2 linked regions of the Martelella mediterranea DSM 17316 genome follow. Each later gene encodes a partner of the first gene's protein in a complex. Links are inferred from orthologs where the notes say so. Each region holds a gene or a part of one and is shown on either strand. Other genes may lie near its edges. The genes, in order: tldD and Mame_RS06125.

Region 1 (6,893 bases):
GCGTAGGCCATGCCGAGATAACCGAACACGGGCTTCTTCGAGAAGGTCGAGATGATGTGGCTGATGATGCCGAAGCCGGGCAGGATCAGGATGTAGACCTCGGGGTGACCGAAGAACCAGAACAGATGCTGGAACAGGATCGGGTCGCCGCCGCCATCCGGCGAGAAGAAGGTCGTGCCAAAATTACGGTCCGTCAACAGCATGGTGATGCCGCCCGCCAGAACCGGCAGCGACAGCAGCAGAAGGAAGGCGGTGATCAGCACCGACCAGGCGAACAGCGGCATCTTGTGCAGGGTCATGCCCGGCGCGCGCATGTTCAGGATGGTGGTGATGAAGTTGATCGCGCCGAGGATCGAGGAGATACCGGCCACATGCAGCGCGAAGATCGCAAGGTCGACAGCCGGACCCGGCTGGCCGCTGGTGGAGAACGGCGGATAAAGCGTCCAGCCGCCGCCAACGCCGTTGGAACCCGCCGGCCCCTCGACGAACATCGAAAGCAGAAGCAGCAGGAAGGCCGGCACGAGCAGCCAGAAGGAAATATTGTTCAGGCGCGGAAACGCCATGTCCGGCGCGCCGATCATGATCGGCACCATCCAGTTGGCGAAGCCGCCGATCATCGCCGGCATCACCATGAAGAAGATCATGATCAGGCCGTGCGCGGTGGTGAACACGTTGTAGAGATGCTTGCCCTGGTCGATGGCGGCAGCACCGGCATCGCCATAGACCATGGCGGCAAGGCCGTTGAAGATCTGGATGCCGGGCTCCTGCAATTCCATGCGCATGGCGACGGACAGAAGTCCGCCGATAATGCCCGCACAGATCGCGAAGATCAGGTAGAGCGTCCCGATATCCTTGTGGTTGGTCGAGAAAAGCCATCGCGCGGCAAAGCCGGGCTTATGGTCGTGATCGTGAGCGTGCGCTGCTTCGGCCATATCGCTCTCCTCAATTCTTGTCGGCGAGCATGACCGCGTCCGCGCCCTGCCCTTGATTGTCGATGCTTGCCATCAAAGCGCGGTTGGCGGCTTCGACGTCAGTGGCGGCGGAAGCCTGCCATGTGGTGAACTGCTCGGGCGAAACCGCGCGGATCGCGATCGGCATGAAGGCGTGATCCTTGCCGCAGAGTTCCGAGCACTGGCCGTAATAGATGCCCTCGGCCTCGGCCTTGAACCAGGTTTCGTTCAGGCGGCCGGGAATGGCGTCGATCTTGAGGCCGAAGGCCGGCATTGCGAAAGAGTGGATGACGTCGGTCGGAGCGGCGGTGACAAGCAGGCGCACTGTTGCGCCAACCGGAACCACCATCTCGTTGTCGACGGCCAGAAGCCGCGGATAGACCGCCCGGTCCTCCTTGCCGTATTCGGCACGCTGCTCATCCGTCAGCAGGTAGGAGGCGTAGGAAATCGCGCCATCCTCGATCTCGGGATAGTCATAGCTCCAAAGCCACTGCGTCGCCGTCGCCTTGACCGTCAGATCGGGCTCTTCCGGCATGGTGAGCTGGTTGGTGAGCAGGTTGAAGGACGGCACGGCGAGAAACAGGAGAATCAGCACAGGCGCGACGGTCCAGACCACCTCGATCGCGGTGTTGTGGCTGGTGCGCGATGCCGTCGGGTTCTTCGATTCCCGGAATTTCACCATCACCAGGATCAGAAGCGCCAGCACCAGAAGCACGATCGGCACGATAAACCAGAGCGTATACTGCTCGAACCAGGTAATTTGATGCATGATCGGCGATGCCGCCGGCTGCAGGGTCATCTCCCACGGCTCAGGCTGCGCGGCAAAGGCGCTCCCGCTGCCCGCAAGACAGAGAAGACCTGTCATGCATGCTCTGGTTTTATTCATCACGTTGAATTCTCCCACCATCGTTTGACCTCGGTCAAACCGGATCCTGTTCGTTTGCGCCAGAAGTACCAAAACCGCCCGCGGCGCGATAGCGCCATGATAGCATCCCGAGACGCCGACGCACCCCTTGGCCGGCGAACAGGCGACTTCATCGACCGGTTTTTCTCCCTCAGTCACAATTATGCCATAGCATTTGCCAATTTGAAGCGTCAAATTGTCTCATGCGGCACGCGCACCCTCTGATATTTCGCCGCGCTTTCCCAGGTCAAGTCCTTCTTCAGCCGTTGAAAATTTCTTTTGAACGCGGCACAAAGCCCGGTATCGGAAAAGAAATATACCAAATCACCCGAGGAGCCCGCGCCATGCCCGTATTTCCCGCAGATCATGCGCTTCGAAGGATCGGCGCGCTGAGCCTCGCCTGCCTGCTGTTTTCCGCGGCCCTGCCCGCTTTCGCCCAGGAGGCCGCGGACGACAGCGTCGGGGAAACATCTGAGGAAGCCGCAACGCCCGCCGCCGAACCCGCCCCGCAGCCGGTGCCACCCGCGCCGCCGGCCGACAACAGCGTGGTCAGAGAGAATCACGGCGCATGGTCGATGGTCTGCGATCAGCCGCCGGGCTCCAGCGTCGAGCAATGCGCGCTGATGCAGAACGTGATCGCCGACGACCGCCCGGAAATCGGCCTTTCGATCGCGGTGCTGAAGACCGCCGACCGCGAGGCGAAATTGCTGCGCGTTCTGACCCCGCTCGGCGTTTTCCTGCCCGAAGGCATGAACCTGTTCGTCGACAACGTCGATATCGGCAAGGCCTATTTCTCGCGCTGCTATCTCGACGGCTGTTATGTCGAGGTCGATATCGACGACGACCTGATGCGGATATTGCGCGCCGGAACCCAGGCGGTGTTCACCCTCAACTTCTCGGTCGATCAGAACTCGATCGGCATTCCGGTCGACCTCTCGGGTTTTGCCGAGGGCTATGACGCCCTGCCCTGATATCGCGGGACGATCGTTCCTATATGGGACGCATGACGGATAAAAAGACGGAAACGACCATGACAGACCGCGACCTCCTCAGCCATTTCGATGCCGATGAAGCGACGATCCGCGGCATTGTCGAAGACACGCTGCACGGCGCCGACGACGGCGAGCTCTATGTCGAATATTCACAGAGCGAATCGCTGTCCTTCGACGATGGCAGGCTGAAGGGCGGCGCGTTCAACACCGGCCACGGCTTCGGCCTCAGGGCGGTGGCGGGCGACGCCAGCGGCTTTGCCCATGCCGGCGAATTGTCGCTCGGCGCGCTGAAGCGGGCCGCGGCCACCGCCAAGGCCGTAAACCACGGTTATGACGGCACCTATGCCGAACCGCCGCGCGGGACCAATACCCGGCTTTATTCCGAGGACAACCCGATCGGCGCGCCGTCATTCGAAGAAAAAATCACGATGCTCGGCGAAATCGACGCCTATCTACGCGAACGCGATCCGCGCGTGCGTCAGGTCTCCGCCTCGCTCGCCGCCAGCCACCAGATCGTCGAAATCCTGCGCGCCGATGGCTATCGCGTCGGCGATGTGCGGCCGATGACGCGGCTCAACATCTCAGTGGTCGTCGGCGACGGCGACCGGCAGGAGACCGGCTCTTTCGGCATTGGCGGAAGGCAGAGCTTCGCCGACCTTTTCGCGCGTCAGGACTGGCAGTCGGGCGCGGAAGAAGCGCTGCGCAAGGCCTTCGTCAATCTCGAGGCGATCGACGCGCCGGCCGGCACGATGGACGCCGTGCTCGGCAATGGCTGGCCGGGCGTGATGATCCACGAAGCCGTCGGCCACGGGCTCGAGGGCGATTTCAACCGCAAGGGGCTTTCCGCCTTTTCCGGCCTTGTCGGCCAGATGGTCGCCGCCCCTGGCGTCACCATCGTCGATGACGGCACGATCGAGAACCGCCGCGGCTCGATCTCGATCGACGACGAGGGCACGCCGTCCGCCTATAATGTGCTGATCGAGAACGGCCGGCTGACTGGATATATGCAGGACCGCATGAACGCCCGGCTGATGGGCGTGGCGCCCACCGGCAATGGCCGCCGCCAGTCCTATTCCGACCTGCCAATGCCGCGCATGACCAACACTTACATGCTGGCCGGCGACAAGACCAAGGAAGAGATCATTGCCTCGGTCAAGAAGGGCATTTACGCCGTCACCTTCGGCGGCGGCCAGGTGGATATCACCTCCGGCCAGTTCGTGTTCGACTGCACCGAGGCCTATCTGATCGAAAACGGAAAGATCGGCGCGCCGATCAAGGGCGCAACGCTGATCGGCAACGGCCCGGACGCGATGAAGCGCGTCTCGATGGTCGGCAACGATCTCGCGCTCGACAACGGCATCGGCAATTGCGGCAAGGCCGGGCAATGGGTTCCGGTCGGCGTCGGCCAGCCGCATCTGAGGCTGGATCAGATCACCGTCGGCGGCACGCAGGCGTGACCATCGAATACGAATTCCGGCGGCGAATAGACGACGTGGTCTACCGTTTCGCGCCTGACGGATTTGTAAACGGCTTCCCCGCCTGGAAACGCGTCGACCTCGATATCCGGCTCATCCGGCACACCGAGAAGGGCTGGTGTACGGTCGACAGTGCAGGCACGATCAACGGCCGCCCGTGGAATGTGGAACCTGAGGAACAGGGCGCGACCCCTTTCGAGGGCGAGTGGGTCAGCAAGAAGAACGACAAATCCTACGTATACGATCTCGTGAAACTGACAGACGGAAGCGCCGCCTTTTGAAGGCACGGCTTAGCGGATTGTTTACGCCTTTCGGGCTCAATGGGCCCATGTATTGCGTAACCCCTTCTTCCGCCGCCATGGCCTCTTCCGCACCCGACACGTCCATCCGCCCCTATCGGGCGGAGGACAATGCCGCACTTGTCGACATCTGGCATCGGGCCTCGTCCGTCGCCCATGATTTTCTGCCGGCCGAGTTGCTCGTCGCGCAGAAGAAGCTGGTGTCGGAAAAATACCTGCCGGAAACGGAGACCTGGGTGGCGGTCAACGGCGAAACGCCCGTCGGCTTCATCGGCCTGATCGACAGCTTCATCGGCGGCCTGTTCGTCTCGCCGGATTGCCAGGGCGGCGGCATCGGCTCCGCGCTGCTCGACCACGCCTTCCGTCTGAAGGGCCACCTGCTGCTGGAAGTCTATGCCGCCAACACCCGCGCGCTTTCCTTCTACCGCCGCCACGGTTTTTGCGGCATCAAGCGGCGGCAGACCGACGACAACGGCCTGCCCTTCCCGCTGATCATGATGCAGAAACCGGTTCCGACGACATGGCAGCGGTCGGACCGGTACGCTCAGGACTGACGCTACGGCGATTTGGCAAACACCAGTGCGGCATTGACGCCGCCGAAACCGAAGCCGTTCGAGAGAACATGCCGGATAGGCTTTTTCTTTGCGGCGAGCGGGGCCAGGTCGTATCGATCAGCAGCCGCCTCCGGGTCATGGATGTTAAGGCCGGGCGGAATGATCCCGTCCCGCAATGCCATGACAGAAAAGACCGCCTCGATTGCGCCGGCCGCCCCGAGAAGATGCCCGGTCGCCGATTTCGTCGACGTAACGGCGAGATCCTTGCCGCGTTCCGGGAAAACGCTGCCGATAGCGGCGATCTCGGCTGCATCGCCCACCGGGGTCGAGGTGGAGTGGGCATTGATATAATCGATTTCGGCAGCGTCGAGTTTGGCCATGGCGAGCGCCGAACGCATCGCCACGGCGGCATAACGGCCCTCCGGATGACCGGCCGTCAGGTGATGGGCATCCGTGCTGGTGCCGTAGCCGGCGACGACCGCCAGCGGCTCGGCGCCGCGCGCCCGGGCATGGCTGAGGCGTTCGATCACCACGGTTGCCGCCCCCTCCGAGAGCACAAAGCCATCATGCCCTTTGTCGAACGGACGCGAGGCGGCGGCTGGATCGTCATTGTAATGCGTCGACAGCGCGCGCGCCGCGCCGAAGCCGCCGATCGAAACCGGATCGACACAGGCATCGGTTCCGCCACAGACGACGATATCCGCCTCATTGAAGGCAATCATCCGCATGCCGTCGCCGATCGCCTGCGCTGAGGCGGCACAGGCGGTGACCGGACATCCGCTCGGTCCGTGGAAGCCATAGCGAATCGCGACATGCCCCGCAGCAAGGTTCGGCAGGAATGAAGGAACGGTGAAGGGTGAAAGCCGCCGCGGGCCCCGCGCTTCGACCGTCTTCACCGCGTCGGTGATCGCGGGGAAGCCGCCGACCCCGGTCGCGATCACCACGCCGGTGCGCGATTGCGCCGCCTCATCCCCCGGCGCCCAGCCGGCCTGCCGCAGCGCCTCATCCGTCGCCCCAAGCGAATACTGGATAAAGAGGTCCATCTTCTTCAGTTCTTTGGCCTCGATGAAATCGAGCGGATCGAAACCGTCCGGATCGTCCGCCTTTGCAGGAACCAGACCTGCCACCTTGCAGCCATAGGCCTCCGTGTCGAAACGGGTATTGGCGACAATGCCGCTCCGCGCGGCAATCAGCCGCGACCAGTTGACGTCGACCCCGACGCCAAGCGGCGACACCGCGCCCATTCCGGTAATGACAATCGGATCATCAGAAAACATGTATCTCTCCTATAGTGTATATACACATATCAGGGCAAAAAAATCACGCGGCCGCGAGGCGCGCCAGCGCATCGAGATAGGCTACTGGATCGTGATCCTTCAATTGCGCCTGCATTTCATCGCGCGCCTCACGCCAAAGCGGGATTGCCGCATCAAGCCGCCGATCCCCCTCGTCCGTCAGCCGGCAGATTCGACCGTTGCCGCGCTCCGCCGTGGTTTTGACCACAAGGCCCTTGGCGATCAGAAGATCGATATTGCGCGTCAGCGTGGAGCGGTCCATGGCGATCCGCTCGGCAAGCGCGTTGATGGACTTGCCCGGATTGCCGCGCATGACCGACAGCACGGAAAACTGCGCCACCGTCAGTTCGAGCGGACGCAGCCGGTTGTCGTAGCGTCGGGTCAGCACCCGCGCCGTCTTTACGGTGTTGAGAATAAGGCAGCT
Region 2 (6,886 bases), 2.3 Mb from region 1 along the record:
TCAGCACATAGCGCCCGGCGGCGATCATCAGCACCACGACAAGGGCGGCCAGTCCGGCATTCATCAGCATGTCCGAGGTGCTCGCTTCCTCCACGCCGCCGCCGAGAATGCTGGCGAGCGCCAGAAGCGGCACGATCGCGATATCCTGGAACAGCAGCATCGAGAACGAGCGCTGGCCGTAGCGGGTGTTGACGTCGCCATTGTCATCGAGGATCTGCATGGCGAAGGCGGTGGATGACAGCGCCAGGCCGAAGCCGGCGATCACCGCGGCCTGCCAGTTTCCGAGCCCGCCGAATTTGGCAAGCGGCACCAGCACCGCGCCGGTGACCAGAACCTGGGCAAGGCCAAGACCGAAAATGTCCTTGCGCATTGTCCAGAGCCGGGCCGGCTTCAGTTCAAGCCCGATCATGAACAGCAGGAACACGATCCCGAGTTCGGCGACGTGCAGCACCTCCTCGCCATTGCTGATTCTTTGAAGCACCGGACCGATCACGATCCCGCCCGCCAGGTAGCCGAGAACCGTGCCGAGGCCGAGCCGCTTGAAAAGCGGCGCTGCGATGGCCGCGGCCCCCAGCATCCACACGGTTTCGGTAAAAAGGCTCTGGGTCGTTGCCATAAAAAGGGTCCTGGATGCAAGAAAAGGGGAGGGCCGGGGGAACGGCACTTGATGCGCAATGAAGTGAACAATAAATGAGGGCGCAAGGAAAGGCCAAATGCCATGTCATCATCAAGGGTTCCCGATCAATTGATCGACACCGCGTCGAAGATTCTCGCCGTCGCGAAGAAGAAGGGCGCGGATGCCGCCGATGTCGTCGTCTCGCAGGGCGCCTCGCACGGCATCTCGGTGCGCGACGGAAAGCGCGAAAACGCCAAGGCCTCCGAAAACAGGGGTTTCTCGCTGCGCGTGTTCCGCGGCGCGAAGGTCGCAAGCGTCTCCACCAATGACGACAGCGATATCGACACGCTGGTCGAGCGCGCCCTCGCCATGGCCGCCGTCTCGCCCGAAGATCCTTATGCCAGCCTTGCCGACAGCGCCCGGCTTGCCCGCGAAGCCCCTGACCTCGATCTTTACGACGAGACAGAGGTTTCGCCCGAGGCGCTCGCCGAGCGCGCGCTTGCGGCCGAGGCGGCAGCGCTTGACGTAAAGGGCGTCACCAGGAGCTCGGGCGCCGGGGCCTCGCGCGGCGAGGTCGGTTTCGTGCTGGTGACCTCCGACGGCTTTTCGGGCGGCTACCGCCGTTCCTATTCCTCCGTCTCGGTCTCCGTCGTGGCGGGCGAGGGGGCCGGCATGCAGCGCGATCACGATTACGACGCGCGCGCCCATGACGGCGATCTCGATCCGCCGGCAGAGATCGGCCGTAAGGCCGGCGAACGGGCCGCAGCCCGGCTCTCGCCGCGCCAGGTGCCGACGCGTCGCAACGCCGCGGTGATCTTCGAGCCGCGTCTTGCCGCAAGCATGATCGGCAGTCTCGCCGGCGCGATTACGGGGTCTTCCGTCGCGCGCAAGACCAGCTTTCTCAGAGATAAGCTCGGCAAGCCGGTTTTGAAGGCCGGGCTCAACCTGATTGACGATCCGGCGATCCGCCGCGGCGCCGGCTCCCAGCCCTTCGATGGCGAAGGCGTTTTGAGCGAACGGCTGGTCATGGTCGAGGACGGCGTGCTGCGGCAATGGTTCCTGTCGACCGCGCTCGGCCGGGAACTCGGCTTCGAGACCAATGGCCGCGGCACCCGCTCCGGCAATTCGCTGTCCGCCGCGCCGACCAACCTGGTACTCGAGCCCGGCCCGAAGACGCCCGCCGAACTGATGGCCGACATCGGAACCGGGCTCTATGTCACGGAACTGATCGGCCATGGCGTCAACATGGTGACCGGCGAATATTCGCGCGGGGCGAGCGGGTTCTGGATCGAGAATGGCGAGATCGCCTATCCGGTGTCTCAGATGACCATTGCCGGCAATCTGAAGGACATGTTCATGGCGATGACGCCGGCCAGCGATATCGACCGCCGGTTCTCGATTGCCACCCCCAGCATTCTCGTCGAGGGCGTCACCCTCGCCGGCTCGTGAGGTCCGCCGTGGCCGAGCCGTTGGTTGCCGATATCCAGGCCGATCTGGCGCTGATTACCGATGCGGCGCGCGAGGCGGGTGCGGTCGCGCTCTCCCATTTCGGCCAGAACCCCGAGGTCTGGTGGAAGAACTCCGGTCAGTCGCCGGTCAGCGCCGCCGATTTCGCCGCCAATGAGTGCCTGGAGGATCTGCTGCTGAGGGCGCGGCCGGATTATAGCTGGCTTTCGGAGGAAAGCGGCGACGACTTCGCCCGGCTGGAAGCCGATGCCACCTTCGTGGTCGACCCGATCGATGGCACGCGCGGTTTTCTCAAGGGGAAGAAGAACTGGATGGTCAGCGTGGCGGTGGTGCGCGGTGGCCGCCCGGTGGCCGGCGTCCTCGTCGCGCCGGCGCTTGACGAGGTGTTTACCGCCGCCCTCGGCGGTCCGGCGCTGAAAAACGGTCTTCCGATTGCGGCCTCAACGCTGCGCGGCGAAACCGGAAACCTGGAGCTTTGCCTGCCGGCGGCGATGCTCGATGGCTTCAGCCCGCCCTTTCGCGCGCGCATAAGCAAGGCCGCGCATATTCCTTCGCTCGCCTACAGGCTGGCTTCGGTGGCCGATGGCCGTCTTGATGCCACACTTGTGAGGCCTAACTCACACGATTGGGATCTGGCCGCCGCCGATATCATCCTTGCCGCAGCCGGCGCGTCGCTGGTGGATGACGCGGGGCGGCCGTTGACCTATAATCGCCGCGCGCTGCGCCACGGGACGCTTTTTGCGGGCAATCCGGCGCTGGTCGGGACGCTGATGCGCGAATTCGCGCCGCCGCCGGTCATGTGACCCGTCACTTGACAAAAACGGCCAAACCCGAGACACGCTATGGCGGGAGGCAATGAGCAAAGAGAGATATGAAATGGCTGATACGGTTGAAAACAAGCAACTCCTGCATCTGGTCTTCGGCGGCGAGCTCGAGAGCCTGAAGGGCGTGAAGTTCACCGATCTGGACGCGCTTGATATCGTCGGTATCTACCCCAATTACGCCAGCGCCCATGCAGCCTGGAAGTCCAAGGCGCAGCAGACCGTCGACAACGCCCATATGCGCTACTTCATCGTCCATCTGCACCGGCTTCTCGACCCGGAATCGTGAGTATTGCGTTTTCATGGCTCCGGACGCAGTATAGGCGACTGCTTTAGCCTCCAGAGCGCTTTCGCCAGACGGCGCTCCTGCAACTGCTTTGTGGCGTGAAATTAAGCAGTTGCTTTAAAATAAAGCAGATGAAGTCTTTATAAGAAGAAAAAAAGAACTTCGTTCCGGGTCAGCCTGAAGACGTTTGATAGAATATTTAGGACGTGGTTCTTCCTGTTCCTAAATGTTATTTTCTGAAGTAGGATGATTCGCGCAATGGTGGTGGGTGCGGCCGCTGATCCGATGCACGAGAACGGGGTAAACGGACAAGGGAATGGTATCACGCATTTCTATTTGGTTGGCCCGCAACACGTACCGACTCGGCGGGATTCTCGGCTATCCGCTGTTACGGCCGATCCTCTATCATCGCGTCCGGCGCGGCAAGGAGGACAGGGCGCGTCTGGGGGAGCGTCTCGGCCGCTCCAACCGGGAGAGACCGGAAGGTCCGCTCGTCTGGATACACGCAGCAAGCGTGGGCGAAACGCTCGCCGTCACCTCGGTCGTCCAGAATATTCATGAATTCGGCATCTCCGTTCTGCTGACAACCGGCACGGTGACATCCGCGCGCCTGGCGGCGGAGCGCTTCGGGGATACGGTCATTCATCAATACGTACCGCTGGATGCGCTGCCAGCGGTAACACGCTTTCTTGATCATTGGCGTCCTGACCTCGCCATCAATGTTGAAACCGAGGTCTGGCCGGTCACGATCGCGGAGCTCGCCAAACGCAAGATCGCGCAGGTTGTGGTCAATGGCCGAATTTCGGATCGTTCATTCGACCGCTGGATGCAGCGCCGCGAACTTGCCCGCACCATGTTCTCGCGGTTTTCGCTGGTCATGGCGCAGACCGATCTTGACGCCGAGCGCTTCGCCGATCTCGGGGCGCTGCATGTCTCGGTCACCGGCAATCTCAAGGTCGACCGCAGCGCGCCACCCGCCGATGATGAGGCCCTGCAGGCGCTGAAGAACGCAATCGGCGCGCGCCCGGTGTGGGCGGCGATCTCGACCTTCGACGGCGAGGAAAAGAATGCCGCCGACGTGCATGCCGCGCTCAAGGAGAGCCATCCCGACCTTCTGACCGTCATCGTTCCCCGCCATCCCGATCGCGGCGATGCGCTTGCCGCCCAGTTTTCGGCCGACGGACTTTCGGTCAAGCGTCGCTCGCTCGGCGAAAGCCCCGACGCGGAGACCGATATCTATCTCGGCGACACGATCGGGGATATGGGGCTTTATCTCCGCCTCACCGATATCGCCTTTGTCGGTCGCTCGATGACGGCGCGCGGCGGGCAGAATCCACTGGAGCCTGCCATGCTCGGCACCGCGATCCTGACGGGCCAGCATGTTGACAATTTCCGCGATACCTATCGTCAGTTGCGCCAGCGCGGCGCGGTGCGCACCGTCGACAGTACGGAGGCTCTGCTGCAATCCGTCGATCTGCTGCTGCGGGACGAAGCCGCGCGCGAACACATGATCGCCGCCGGCTATGCCGGGGTGCGCGACATGCGCGGCGCGCTGATCCGCACCATGAAGGGGCTGGAGCGTTATCTCGCGCCGCTCATTCTCGAGGCCCGCTTCTCCGCGCGCCCCAAGTCCGTGCCCGAAAAGAAGCGGTTGCCGATCGTTCCGGAGCGGATGCCCGAGCAGAATCTACGCAAGGCGCTGCAGTAAAGGTTTCCCGGGGCCGAAACGGTCAGCAAGCGGTCTCGTCGCGCGCGGCGAAATCTTCGGGAAGGGGAGCGGCCCTTCACGGCGTTGTTTGTCTGGTCTATCTGTTGGTTGAACCGTAATGCGATTACCTGACGGAGCGCATTGCTCCGGGGTCTGACAGAGAGTTGTGCCCGATATGAAGAAAACGACACGGGCCTTCTGGTGGAAGCGCGGCCATCCCCTGAGCCTCCTTCTTCTTCCCGTCTCTTGGATTTACGCCGCTGTCGCCGGCCGCCGGATGAGGCAGGCGGCGGGCGCTCGCGTGGGCGTGCCGGTTCTGTGCGTCGGCAATTTCACCGTTGGCGGGACGGGCAAGACCCCGGTGGCCGAAGCGCTGGCGCGCGCGGCACGCAAAAGCGGTAAACGGCCAGGCTTTCTGCTGCGCGGCTATGGCGGGAAGGTCGAGGGCGCGGTGCTGGTCGATCCGCAGCGCCACGGCTTTCGCGATGTCGGCGACGAGGCGCTGATGCTGTCGCGGCTGGCGCCGGTCGCGGTCTCGCCAGCGCGGGTGGATGCGGCAGCGCTTCTGGAACAGGCGGGCGTCGATTTCATCATCATGGATGACGGGCTGCAGAGCGGGCGGCTGAAGCCCGATTTCGCCGTGGCCGTGGTCGATGCCAAGCGCGGCTTCGGCAATGGGCGCTGCCTGCCGGCCGGTCCGCTGCGCGCGCCACTTGCGGCGCAGTTTCCGAAGGTGGATGCCGTCCTGCTGAACGGCGCGGGCGGCGCGGAGGAACAGGTGCGCAACGCTGCCCGCAAAGCCCATCGCCAAGTCGAGGTTCTGCATCAGCGGCCGGTGCCGGGCGGCGAAGACCTTGGCGGCCGGGACGTGCTGGCCTATGCCGGCATCGGCGATCCGGAGAAGTTTTTCGCAACGCTGGAAGGCCTCGGCGCGCGGGTGCGCCGGGCCGTCGCCCTTGCCGATCACCAGCCGATATCGGAGGCATTGGCCCGCTCTCTGCTGGCCAATGCCGGGACCTTGCTGCCGGTCACGACCGCAAAGGACATGGCCCGGCTTCAGGGCGGCGGCGGGCCGGCGATATCCGCGTTGCGTGAGAACAGCCGTGTGGTGGAGATTACCGCCGTTTTCGACAACCCGGCCATGCCTGCCGGCATGATCATCGCCACGCTCGATGCCTTCCGCCGCCGCGTTGAAGCGGACCGACAAAAGCGGTGAGCCGCTCTGTCAGCAACCGGTAAATTAATTTTGATGGGCAATCGGCTCAGTTTGTCTTATCCTTGGGTCTTAACCGCAATGACATGCTGGTTGGAGACGATGAGGATACTATCCAGCGACGTGCGGCCCGCAGAGGCGGCCGACGCCGAGAAAATCGCAAGGGTGCATTGGCTGGCATGGCAGCAGGTCTATGCCGGCATCCTTCCTCACCGCGCGCTTCAGGACATGATTTCGGCCCGCAACATCGCGTGGTGGAAGAATGCCATCGCCAGCGAGGAGACGCTGCTGGTGCTGGAGGTGCAGGGCCAGCCGGTGGGCTATGCCAGCGTCGGCCTCAACCGCGTGAAGGCGCTGCCGCAGGAAGGCGAAATCTACGAGATCTATCTTCTGCCGGAATATCAGGGCCTTGGCTTCGGCCGGGTGCTGTTTGCCGAGGCGCGCCGGCTGCTCGCTTCGCTCGGCTGCAAGGGCACGATCTGCTGGTGTTTCGATGCGCTCGATCACGCCGGCACCTTCTTCACAGCTCTTGGCGGCAAGCCCTTCGCCTTTGCCGAGGAGGAGCATGGCGGCAAGGTGCTCGGCAAGGTTTCCTATATCTGGGAATAGTCATTCTTTCGCGGCCGCATCCCGATTGCCGCAACTCTTTCCGCGCGGTTGCTTTGTCGGGGCATTTTGGCTATCCAAGGCGGCGAATTCTTCCCCTTTTCTGGAGACCTAGATGCGTATTGAAGCGATTGCGATCGGCAAGAACCCGCCCGATGATATCAATGTT

What was found.
Region 2: the proteins of tldD (region 1) and Mame_RS06125 are in contact, whole or in part, in a solved structure (PDB 5NJ9), measured with the Escherichia coli proteins. The link is inferred for Martelella mediterranea DSM 17316 from one-to-one orthologs.

Annotation. Positions count from the first base shown.
Region 1 is NZ_CP020330.1:3,660,649-3,667,541, forward strand. What follows is about bases 2,196-5,093. They hold tldD (metalloprotease TldD), read left to right. Parts: upstream 2,196-2,884; coding sequence 2,885-4,303; downstream 4,304-5,093. Other genes in these bases: Mame_RS17005 (invasion associated locus B family protein), read left to right, coding at 2,199-2,825; Mame_RS17015 (hypothetical protein), read left to right, coding at 4,300-4,602; Mame_RS17020 (GNAT family N-acetyltransferase), read left to right, coding at 4,650-5,093. In the rest of the region: ctaD (cytochrome c oxidase subunit I), read right to left, coding at 1-932; coxB (cytochrome c oxidase subunit II), read right to left, coding at 943-1,839; more of Mame_RS17020, read left to right, coding at 5,094-5,174; fabF (beta-ketoacyl-ACP synthase II), read right to left, coding at 5,177-6,451; Mame_RS17030 (MarR family winged helix-turn-helix transcriptional regulator), read right to left, coding at 6,495-6,893. UniProt on the Escherichia coli protein: Metalloprotease involved in CcdA degradation. Suppresses the inhibitory activity of the carbon storage regulator (CsrA).
Region 2 is NZ_CP020330.1:1,321,102-1,327,987, forward strand. What follows is about bases 1-2,891. They hold Mame_RS06125 (TldD/PmbA family protein), read left to right. Parts: upstream 1-718; coding sequence 719-2,065; downstream 2,066-2,891. Other genes in these bases: Mame_RS06120 (monovalent cation:proton antiporter-2 (CPA2) family protein), read right to left, coding at 1-616; Mame_RS06130 (3'(2'),5'-bisphosphate nucleotidase CysQ), read left to right, coding at 2,074-2,886. In the rest of the region: Mame_RS06135 (DUF4170 domain-containing protein), read left to right, coding at 2,960-3,193; waaA (lipid IV(A) 3-deoxy-D-manno-octulosonic acid transferase), read left to right, coding at 3,507-4,898; lpxK (tetraacyldisaccharide 4'-kinase), read left to right, coding at 5,074-6,114; Mame_RS06150 (GNAT family N-acetyltransferase), read left to right, coding at 6,214-6,720; ppa (inorganic diphosphatase), read left to right, coding at 6,833-6,886.